Linked DNA regions of Nitratireductor mangrovi. The protein of the gene in region 2 binds, or shares a complex with, the protein of the main gene of each other region. Links are inferred from orthologs where the notes say so. Each region holds a gene or a part of one and is shown on either strand. Other genes may lie near its edges.

The links. The genes of interacting proteins can lie anywhere in the genome.
Region 1: the proteins of secA (region 2) and secY are in contact, whole or in part, in a crystal structure (PDB 3DIN), measured with the Thermotoga maritima proteins. The link is inferred for Nitratireductor mangrovi from one-to-one orthologs. Residues at the interface, in WP_004082002.1 of Thermotoga maritima: Glu261, Ala262, Arg263, Lys300, Ala301, Arg302, Thr303, Ile304, Ile305, Leu323, Tyr324, Asp325, Pro326, Val329, Ser330, Tyr333, Ile336, Lys340, Phe345, Val349, Glu363, Phe364, Tyr374, Ser375, Gly376, Gly377, Glu393, Ile395, Thr482, Ser483; in WP_004081795.1 of Thermotoga maritima: Glu108, Gly109, Glu110, Glu111, Ala236, Glu237, Arg238, Arg239, Ile240, Thr241, Ile242, Gln243, Tyr244, Ala245, Arg246, Arg247, Val248, Thr249, Gly250, Arg251, Arg252, Val253, Tyr254, Gly256, Ala257, Ser258, Thr259, Tyr260, Leu261, Pro262.

What each region holds. Positions count from the first base shown.
Region 1 is NZ_CP042301.2:966,394-969,754, forward strand. Bases 1-2,799 are described here. They hold secY (preprotein translocase subunit SecY), read left to right. Parts: upstream 1-629; coding sequence 630-1,970; downstream 1,971-2,799. Other genes in these bases: rplO (50S ribosomal protein L15), read left to right, coding at 17-490; FQ775_RS04725 (adenylate kinase), read left to right, coding at 1,967-2,563; rpsM (30S ribosomal protein S13), read left to right, coding at 2,749-2,799. Also shown: more of rpsM, read left to right, coding at 2,800-3,117; rpsK (30S ribosomal protein S11), read left to right, coding at 3,239-3,361. UniProt on the Escherichia coli protein: The central subunit of the protein translocation channel SecYEG. Consists of two halves formed by TMs 1-5 and 6-10.
Region 2 is NZ_CP042301.2:3,388,586-3,393,795, forward strand. The notes cover bases 898-4,139. They hold secA (preprotein translocase subunit SecA), read right to left. Parts: upstream 3,831-4,139; coding sequence 1,098-3,830; downstream 898-1,097. Other genes in these bases: FQ775_RS16495 (PAS-domain containing protein), read right to left, coding at 898-984; FQ775_RS16505 (peptidylprolyl isomerase), read left to right, coding at 4,076-4,139. Also shown: more of FQ775_RS16495, read right to left, coding at 1-897; more of FQ775_RS16505, read left to right, coding at 4,140-4,933; bifunctional glutamate N-acetyltransferase/amino-acid acetyltransferase ArgJ, read left to right, coding at 4,957-5,210. UniProt on the Escherichia coli protein: Required for protein export, interacts with the SecYEG preprotein conducting channel.

The sequences.
Region 1 (3,361 bases), 2.4 Mb from region 2 along the record:
ACGCTGGAGCATCGACATGAAACTCAACGAACTGCGCGACAAGGAAGGCGCGACCCAGTCGCGCAAGCGCGTCGGGCGCGGCATTGGTTCGGGCCTCGGCAAGACCGGTGGGCGCGGTGTGAAGGGCCAGAAGTCCCGTTCCGGCGTCTCGATCAACGGGTTCGAGGGCGGCCAGATGCCGCTTTACCGCCGTCTGCCCAAGCGTGGCTTCAAGGTCCCGTTCCCGAAGGACTTCAACATCGTTTCGCTGGCCCGCATCCAGCAGGCGGTCGACGCCAAGAAGCTTGATGCCAAGAAGCCGGTGACGGCCGAGGCGCTCGTCGAGGCTGGCGTTATCCGCCGTGTTCGCGATGGCGTGCGTCTGCTCGCCGATGGCGAACTCAAGGCCAAGGTGACCTTCGAAATCGCCGGCGCCTCCAAGGCCGCCATCGAGAAGGTCGAAAAGGCCGGCGGTTCGGTGAAGCTGCCGGAAAAGCCTGCCGCCGAGTAACCGGTTTCCGGTGCGACCAATAGCGGCGGCCCCTGGCCGCCGCTTGCATCCTGGGCGGCTGGGGCCTATCTCGGGGCTTCGGCGCACGCGTCGTCCGCGACGGACGGGTCAGGAAGCGTGACGAAGCGGAGAACTTTTCATGGCGTCTGCTGCTGAGCAACTTGCCTCCAATCTGAACTTCGCTGCCTTCGCCAAGGCCGAGGATCTGAAGAAGCGGATCTGGTTTACCCTTGGCGCATTGCTCGTCTACCGCCTCGGCACCTATATCCCGATCCCGGGGATCAATCCCGATGCCTTCGCGCAGGCGTTCGAGCAGCAGTCGGGCGGCGTTCTCGGCATGTTCAACATGTTTGCCGGCGGCGCCGTCGAGCGCATGGCGATCTTCGCCCTCGGCATCATGCCCTACATCTCCGCTTCCATCATCATGCAGCTGATGACGTCGGTGATCCCGACGCTCGAGCAGTTGAAGAAGGAAGGCGAGCAGGGCCGCAAGGTCATCAACCAGTACACCCGCTACGGTACCGTCCTGCTTGCGACGGTTCAGGCCTACGGTATTTCTGTCGGACTCGAGAGTGGTACCGATATCGTCACCGATCCCGGCTGGTTCTTCCGCATCTCCGCCGTCATCACCCTGGTTGGCGGCACCATGTTCCTGATGTGGCTCGGCGAGCAGATCACCGCTCGCGGCATTGGCAACGGCATCTCGCTGATCATCTTCTCCGGCATTGTCGCAGGGCTTCCCTCCGCCCTGGGCGGTACCCTCGAACTGGGCCGCACCGGAGCGCTGTCGACCGGCATCATTCTGGCCATCATCGTGCTGGCGATTGCGGTGATTGCGCTCATCGTGTTTTTCGAGCGTGCCCAGAGGCGGCTCCTGATCCAATATCCCAAGCGCCAGGTCGGCAACCGCATGTTCCAGGGCGACACGTCGCACCTGCCACTGAAGCTCAACACCGCCGGGGTCATTCCGCCGATCTTCGCATCGTCGCTGCTGCTCCTGCCGGCGACGCTTGCTGGTTTCTCGGATACCTCGACATTGCCTGGCTGGGCAGGCGCGATCCTCGCCACGCTGGGGCACGGGCAGCCGCTCTATATGGTGCTTTATGCCGCCATGATCGCCTTCTTCGCCTTCTTCTATACAGCGATCGTGTTCAATCCGAAGGACACCGCCGATCAACTGAAGAAGCATTCCGGCTTCATTCCGGGCTATCGTCCGGGTGAACGGACGGCCGAGTACATCGATTATGTCCTGACCCGTATCACCGTCGTCGGCGCGATCTATCTCGTGCTGGTCTGCCTGCTGCCGGAGTTCCTGATCTCGGCGACCGGAGTGCCTTTCTACCTCGGTGGCACATCACTGCTGATCGTGGTCAGCGTGACGCTCGACACGGTATCACAGGTCCAGGGGCACCTGATCGCGCACCAATATGAGGGGCTGATCAAGAAATCGAAGCTGCGCGGAGGAAAGAGGGGGAGATGAGGCTGATATTGCTCGGTCCGCCGGGTGCGGGGAAGGGGACGCAAGCACAGCGGTTGGTCGAGAAGCACGGCATTCCGCAATTGTCGACCGGCGACATGTTGCGGGCCGCGGTCAAGGCCGAAACCGAGGTCGGCTTGCGCGCCAAGGCAGTGATGGAAGCCGGCGAACTCGTCTCCGACGCCATTGTCAACGCTATCGTCGCCGAGCGCATCGATCAGGATGATTGCGCCGGGGGCTTCGTCCTTGACGGCTATCCGCGAACGCTCGCGCAGGCCGACTCAGTCGAGGCCATGCTGGCCGACCGCGGATTGAAGCTTGACGCGGTCATCGAACTCGTGGTCGACGACAAGGCGCTGGTGGGACGAATTGTCAAGCGGGCCGAAGAGGCACAGGCCGCCGGGCAACCGGCGCGCAAGGACGACAATCCCGAGGTGTTCGACGAACGCCTGCGTGAATATTACAAGAAGACCGCGCCGCTGATCGGCTACTATTATGCCAAGGGCATGCTCAAGGGCGTCGACGGCATGGCCTCCATCGATGAGGTCACGGACGCGATCGAAGCCCTGCTTGCCGAGGTCGTGCGCGGAAACTGAACCGACCCGGTTGACGGCAGGCGCGCCTTGGACTATAGCGGCGCGTCTCCCATCAGACGTTTGGTCGGCTGGGCCTTCAAGGCTCGGCCGTTGCTTTACGTGATGGAACATCCCGCAAGGGCCGGCCTCCACCGGACGCGGGTCAGTCGCAAGCGCCGGCGCTGCCGGCCTACATGGAGAAAGAGATGGCTCGCATAGCCGGCGTTAATATTCCGACCAACAAGCGCGTCGTTGTCGCGCTTCAGTACATCCACGGCATCGGCCCCAAATTTGCCGCCGACATTGTCGCCAAGGCGAACATTCCGACCGACCGTCGCGTCAACGAATTGACCGACGCGGAAGTCATGCATATCCGCGAGACGATCGACCGCGAATATCAGGTCGAGGGCGATCTTCGCCGCGAAGTCTCGATGAACATCAAGCGTCTGATGGATCTTGGCTGCTATCGCGGTCTTCGCCATCGTCGCTCCCTGCCGGTCCGTGGCCAGCGTACGCACACCAATGCGCGCACCCGCAAGGGCCCGGCCAAGGCGATCGCCGGCAAGAAGAAGTAAGGCAGTCGGCAATCGGCAGTAGGCAATCGAAGCAATCCGACTGCCCCCTGCCCAATCCTGACTGCCGTGAGGTGTAGCCGCTGGCATTACGGCGGCGTCGATATCGAACGAAAGGACCAAGATGGCCAAGGAAGCCGCTCGTGTTCGCCGTCGCGAACGCAAGAACATCTCGTCGGGCGTGGCTCACGTCAACTCGACCTTCAACAACACCATGATCACGATCACCGACGCGCAGGGCAACACG
Region 2 (5,210 bases):
GGCGACGAGCCGGTCGTCCGCGTCCCAGAGCACGAAGCCGTCGCGCAGGGCATCGATCGCCGCCTGCAGCCTCGCCTTCGCCGCCTCCGCCTCTGCGCGGGCGCCCTCGGCGGCTTCCTCGCGCCGCTTGAGTTCGGTGACGTCGGTGCAGATGCCCATGCGGCCGCCGTCGTCGGTGCGCAGCTCCCGGTGCAGCACCCAGCGGCCATCGGCGAATTGCAGCATCGTCGGCCCATGCCCGGCCTCTCCGCGTCCGGCGAGATAGGCGTCGCGCCATTCGGCCGGGCTGTACTCGCCGGTGCTCCACAAACCACGATCGAGGCCGGCATCGACGAACTCGCTGACGTGAAGCCCGGTGCGGATGACGTCCTCAAGGCCGGCATACATGGTGACGAGCGCCTCGTTGTAGAGCACGATGCGATCGTCCCGGTCATAGTAGACAAAGGCGTCTTCCATGACGTTGAGCGCCGCCATCAGCCGTTCGGCGTTCGTCTCCTCCAGATCCGTGCCGGCAGGATCATTCTCGACAGCACGCCGTTCGGGCTCGCGATGAACCTGTCGCAAAAGCGGCGTGACATTGCGGGCCAAACCGCGATAACCGGCAAACCGCCCCTTGCGATCGAAACGGGGAACGCCGGAGAGGAGGACGTGCCGACATTCGGCACGCGCGGCGCCAAGCGTGACCAGGAAATCGCCAAATGGCCGGTGCGCCGCAAGGTCCGCCCGGTGCGCGGCAGCCGCCTCAGGCGAGGACGCCTCGCGATCGAGCGTATCAAGCCGCGAGCGGCCGATGATCGACGAACGCTTGATGCCGGTTGCAGCCTGGCAGCCTTCACTGACATGGGTATAGCAATGCCGGGCGTCGGTTTCCCACACCCAGTCCGCCGCAGCACCAACCATGCCGGCAAGCGACGCCTTGTCCCATCCCCTGGGAACCGCGCCGCCCGGCGGCTCGTCGCGCGCCCTGTCCCTGCCGTTCTCCACCCGTAGCGCCCTTTCGACCCCCGTTGAGCGAGCGAAGGATGCGCGACAAGCCTTAACGTTCGGCTAACCTTAACGGATTCTCGCCAGCGGGCGATTGCGGCGGGGCGCGGCGCCTAGACGAAAGCGCCGTGGCAGTGCTTGAACTTCTTGCCGGAACCGCAAGGACAGGCCTCGTTGCGGCCGACCTTGCCCCAGCTCTCCGGATTTTCCGGATCGCGGTCTTCCGGCGCGACGTTGCGCGACGCCTGCAGGGTCGCCAGCACGCCGCCATCGTCGCCGCCAAAATCGTCCTCGCCGGTGGTAGCGTCGAGGTGATGGCCCTCGCCCTGCGGCACCTCCGGCGGCGGGGCGTCGGCGGCCTCCTTCACCAGTTCAACCCGCATCAGCTGCGCCGTTACCGCCTGGCGCAGATTGCCGAGCATGGCCTGGAACAGTTCGAACGCCTCGGACTTGTATTCGTTGAGCGGATCGCGCTGCGCATAGCCGCGGAACCCGATCACCGAGCGCAGATGGTCGAGGTTGACCAGATGTTCGCGCCAGAGATGGTCGAGCGTCTGAAGCAGGATCGACTTCTCGACATAGGCCATGATCTCGGGGCCGAAGCGCTCGGCGCGTTCCCTGGCGGCCTTTTCGGCCGCCTCGGTGATGCGCTCGCGGAGCGCTTCTTCGTCGATGCCTTCTTCCTTGGCCCACTCGTCGACCGGCAAATCCAGGTTGAGATAGGCGGAGACGCCCTGTTTCAGCGCGTCGACATCCCACTGTTCGGCGTAGGCGTTTTCGGGGATGTTGCGCGCAACCAGATCGTCGACGACGTCCTGGCGCATCTCGGCGACGGTCTCCGACATGTTCTCGCCGTCCATGAGTTCGATCCGCTGCTCGAACACCACCTTGCGCTGGTCGTTCATGACGTCGTCGAACTTCAAGAGGTTCTTGCGGATGTCGAAGTTGCGCGCCTCGACCTTCTTCTGCGCCTTTTCCAGCGCCTTGTTGATCCAGGGATGGATGATGGCCTCGTCTTCCTTGAGGCCGAGCTTCTGCAGCATGCCATCCATGCGGTCGGAGCCGAAGATGCGCATCAGGTCGTCCTGCAGCGACAGGAAGAACTTCGACCGGCCGGGGTCGCCCTGGCGGCCCGAGCGGCCGCGCAGCTGGTTGTCGATGCGGCGGCTTTCGTGGCGCTCGGTGGCCAGCACGTAGAGGCCGCCGGCGGCCAGCGCCTCGCCCTTGAGCTTGAGAATATCGTCGCGGATCGCCTTTTCCGCCGCCTCGCGCTCGGCACCCTCGGGCATGTCGCCCAGTTCCTGCTGAATGCGCATGTCGGCATTGCCGCCGAGCTGGATGTCGGTGCCGCGGCCGGCCATGTTGGTGGCGATGGTGATGGCGCCGGGCTTGCCGGCCTGGGCGATGATCTGCGCCTCGCGTTCGTGGTGGCGGGCGTTCAGGACCTCGAACTGCCCGATCCCCTCCTTGCGCAGGACGTCGGCCAATTGCTCGGATTTCTCGATCGATGTCGTGCCGACCAGGATCGGCTGGCCGCGCCCGTGCGCCTCCTTGATCTCGCGCACGATCGCGCGGAACTTCTCCTCGGCCGTGCGGTACACCTCGTCATCCTCGTCGGCGCGCGCCACCGGCAGGTTGGTCGGGATCTCGGACACGCCGAGCCCGTAGATGTTGCCGAACTCCTCGGCCTCGGTCGCCGCCGTGCCGGTCATGCCGGCAAGCTTGCCGTACATGCGGAAGTAGTTCTGGAACGTGACCGAGGCGAGCGTCTGGTTCTCGGGCTGGACCGTCACGTGCTCCTTGGCCTCGAGCGCCTGGTGCAGGCCTTCCGAATAGCGGCGGCCCGGCATCATGCGGCCGGTGAATTCGTCGATGATGACGATCTCGTCGTTGCGGACGATGTAATCCTTGTCCCTGGCGAACAGGCGGTGTGCCTTGAGGGCGTTGTTGATGTGATGGACGACGGCGACGTTCTCGACGTCGTAGAGGGAATCGCCCTTCAGCATGCCGGCATCGCGCAAGAGGCTTTCGACCTTCTCGGTACCCTGCTCGGTAAAGGTCGCGGTGCGCTGCTTCTCGTCGATCTCGTAATCGTCTGCCTCGAGCCTGGGGATGAAGCCGTCGATCTGGTTGTAGAGATCGGAGCGGTCGTCGAGAGGGCCGGAAATGATCAGCGGCGTGCGCGCCTCGTCGATCAGGATCGAGTCGACCTCGTCGACGATCGCGTAATTGTGGCCGCGCTGCACCATCTGTCCACGCTCGTATTTCATGTTGTCGCGCAGATAGTCGAAGCCGAGCTCGTTGTTGGTGCCGTAGGTGACGTCGCACTGATAGGCGGCGCGGCGCTCCTCGTCGGAGAGGCCATGGACGATGACCCCGGTGGTCAGGCCGAGGAAAGCGTAGACCTTGCCCATCCACTCCGCATCGCGCCGGGCGAGGTAGTCGTTCACGGTGACGACGTGGACGCCCTTGCCTGAAAGCGCGTTGAGATAGACCGGCAGGGTCGCGACGAGCGTCTTGCCCTCGCCGGTCTTCATCTCGGCGATCGAGCCCTCATGGAGCACCATGCCGCCGATCAGCTGCACGTCGAACGGGCGCAGCCCGAGCGCGCGCTTCGCCGCCTCGCGCACGGTCGCGAAGGCCGGCACCAGAAGGTCATCGAGCGAAGTGCCGGCGGCCACCTTCTCGCGCAGTTCGTCGGTGCGGGCGCGCAGCTGGTCGTCGGTCAGCGCCTGCATCTCGGCTTCGAGCGCGTTGATGGCTTCGACGCGCGGACGCAGCGCCTTGATGCGGCGGTCGTTGGCGGAACCGAATATCTTTCGGGCGAAGACACCGAGGCTGACCATCAAATGGTCCTTTCGATCAATTCTTTTCCGACGCGGGGGCCGGAACGTGCTTACGATCGCGATTTGGGCGGATCATCTATATCAAAAAAGCGCCCGGAAAAGGGTTCTGGACGCAAAGACGAAGGACAGATAAGAGGGGGCTCCCGTGATGTCAACTTGATGCGAGCGCCCTCTGACACGCGGATTTTCGCCTCATTCCAGCGCAAGAGCCGTTACTGGCCGCGCAACCTTTCTGGAGACGTTTCATGCCCGTTCCCTTCGCCTTCCGCCCGCTGATCGCCTGCGGAATCGCCCTGGGCCTCGCAATGACGGCGCCGAGCCTTTCCCTCGGCGCGGCGGCGGATGTGGTCGCAACCGTCAACGGTACGCCGATCACGGAAGGCGATCTGGCGATCGCCGAAAACGATCTCGACCCGCAATTCAGCCAGCTTCCGGCCGAGCAGCGGCGCGCCGCTGCTCTGTCGGCGATCATCGAAATCCGGCTTCTGGCGGGCGCCGCCGAAGAAGCCGGCCTCGGCGACAATGAGGATTTCCAGCGCCGCATGGCTTTCCTGCGCGACCGCGCGCTGCACAGCGCCTTCGTCGACGAGAACGTCGCCTCGCAGGTCAATGACGAGACCATCCGCGCCCGCTACGACCAGGAAATCGCCAATACGCCGCCGGTCAACGAAATCCGCGCCCGTCACATTCTGGTGAAAACCAGGGAAGAAGCCGACGCGGTGATCAAGGCGCTGGAGGACGGGGGCGATTTCGAGGAAATCGCCAAGGAAAAATCGACCGACGGCGCCGCCGCGCAGGGCGGCGATCTCGGCTATTTCGGCCCCGGCCAGATGGTTCCGGAGTTCGAGAAGGCCGCCTTCGCGCTCGAGGTCGGCGCTTTCTCCAAGGAACCGGTCGAGACCCAGTTCGGCTTCCACGTGATCAAGGTCGAGGACAAGCGCGTCCAGCAGCCGCCGGCATTCGACAAGGTGAAGGACCAGGTTCGCTCGATCCTGCTGCGCGAGCATTATTTCGACGCGGTCAAGGGCCTGCGCGAGAAGGCCGAGATCGACATTCCGGACGAGGCCCTGAAGGAGGCCGTCGGCAAGCTCGACCGCGAATAGTTTCGTCACGCGAGGTCGCGCCGATGACAGCCTCCATCTCGCCGCTGGCGCCGAAGAAGCAGCCGGTCCTGCCGCCGATCGACGGCGTGCGCATCGCGACCGCGGAAGCCGGCATCAAATACAAGGGACGCACCGACCTGATGGTGATGGCGTTCGCGCCTGGAACGCAGGTCGCTGGCGTGCTGACCCGCTCGAAATGCCCCTCCGCGCCGGTCGATTTCTGCCGCGAGAACCTGCCGGGCGGCAAGGCCGGCATCCTGGTGGTCAATTCCGGAAA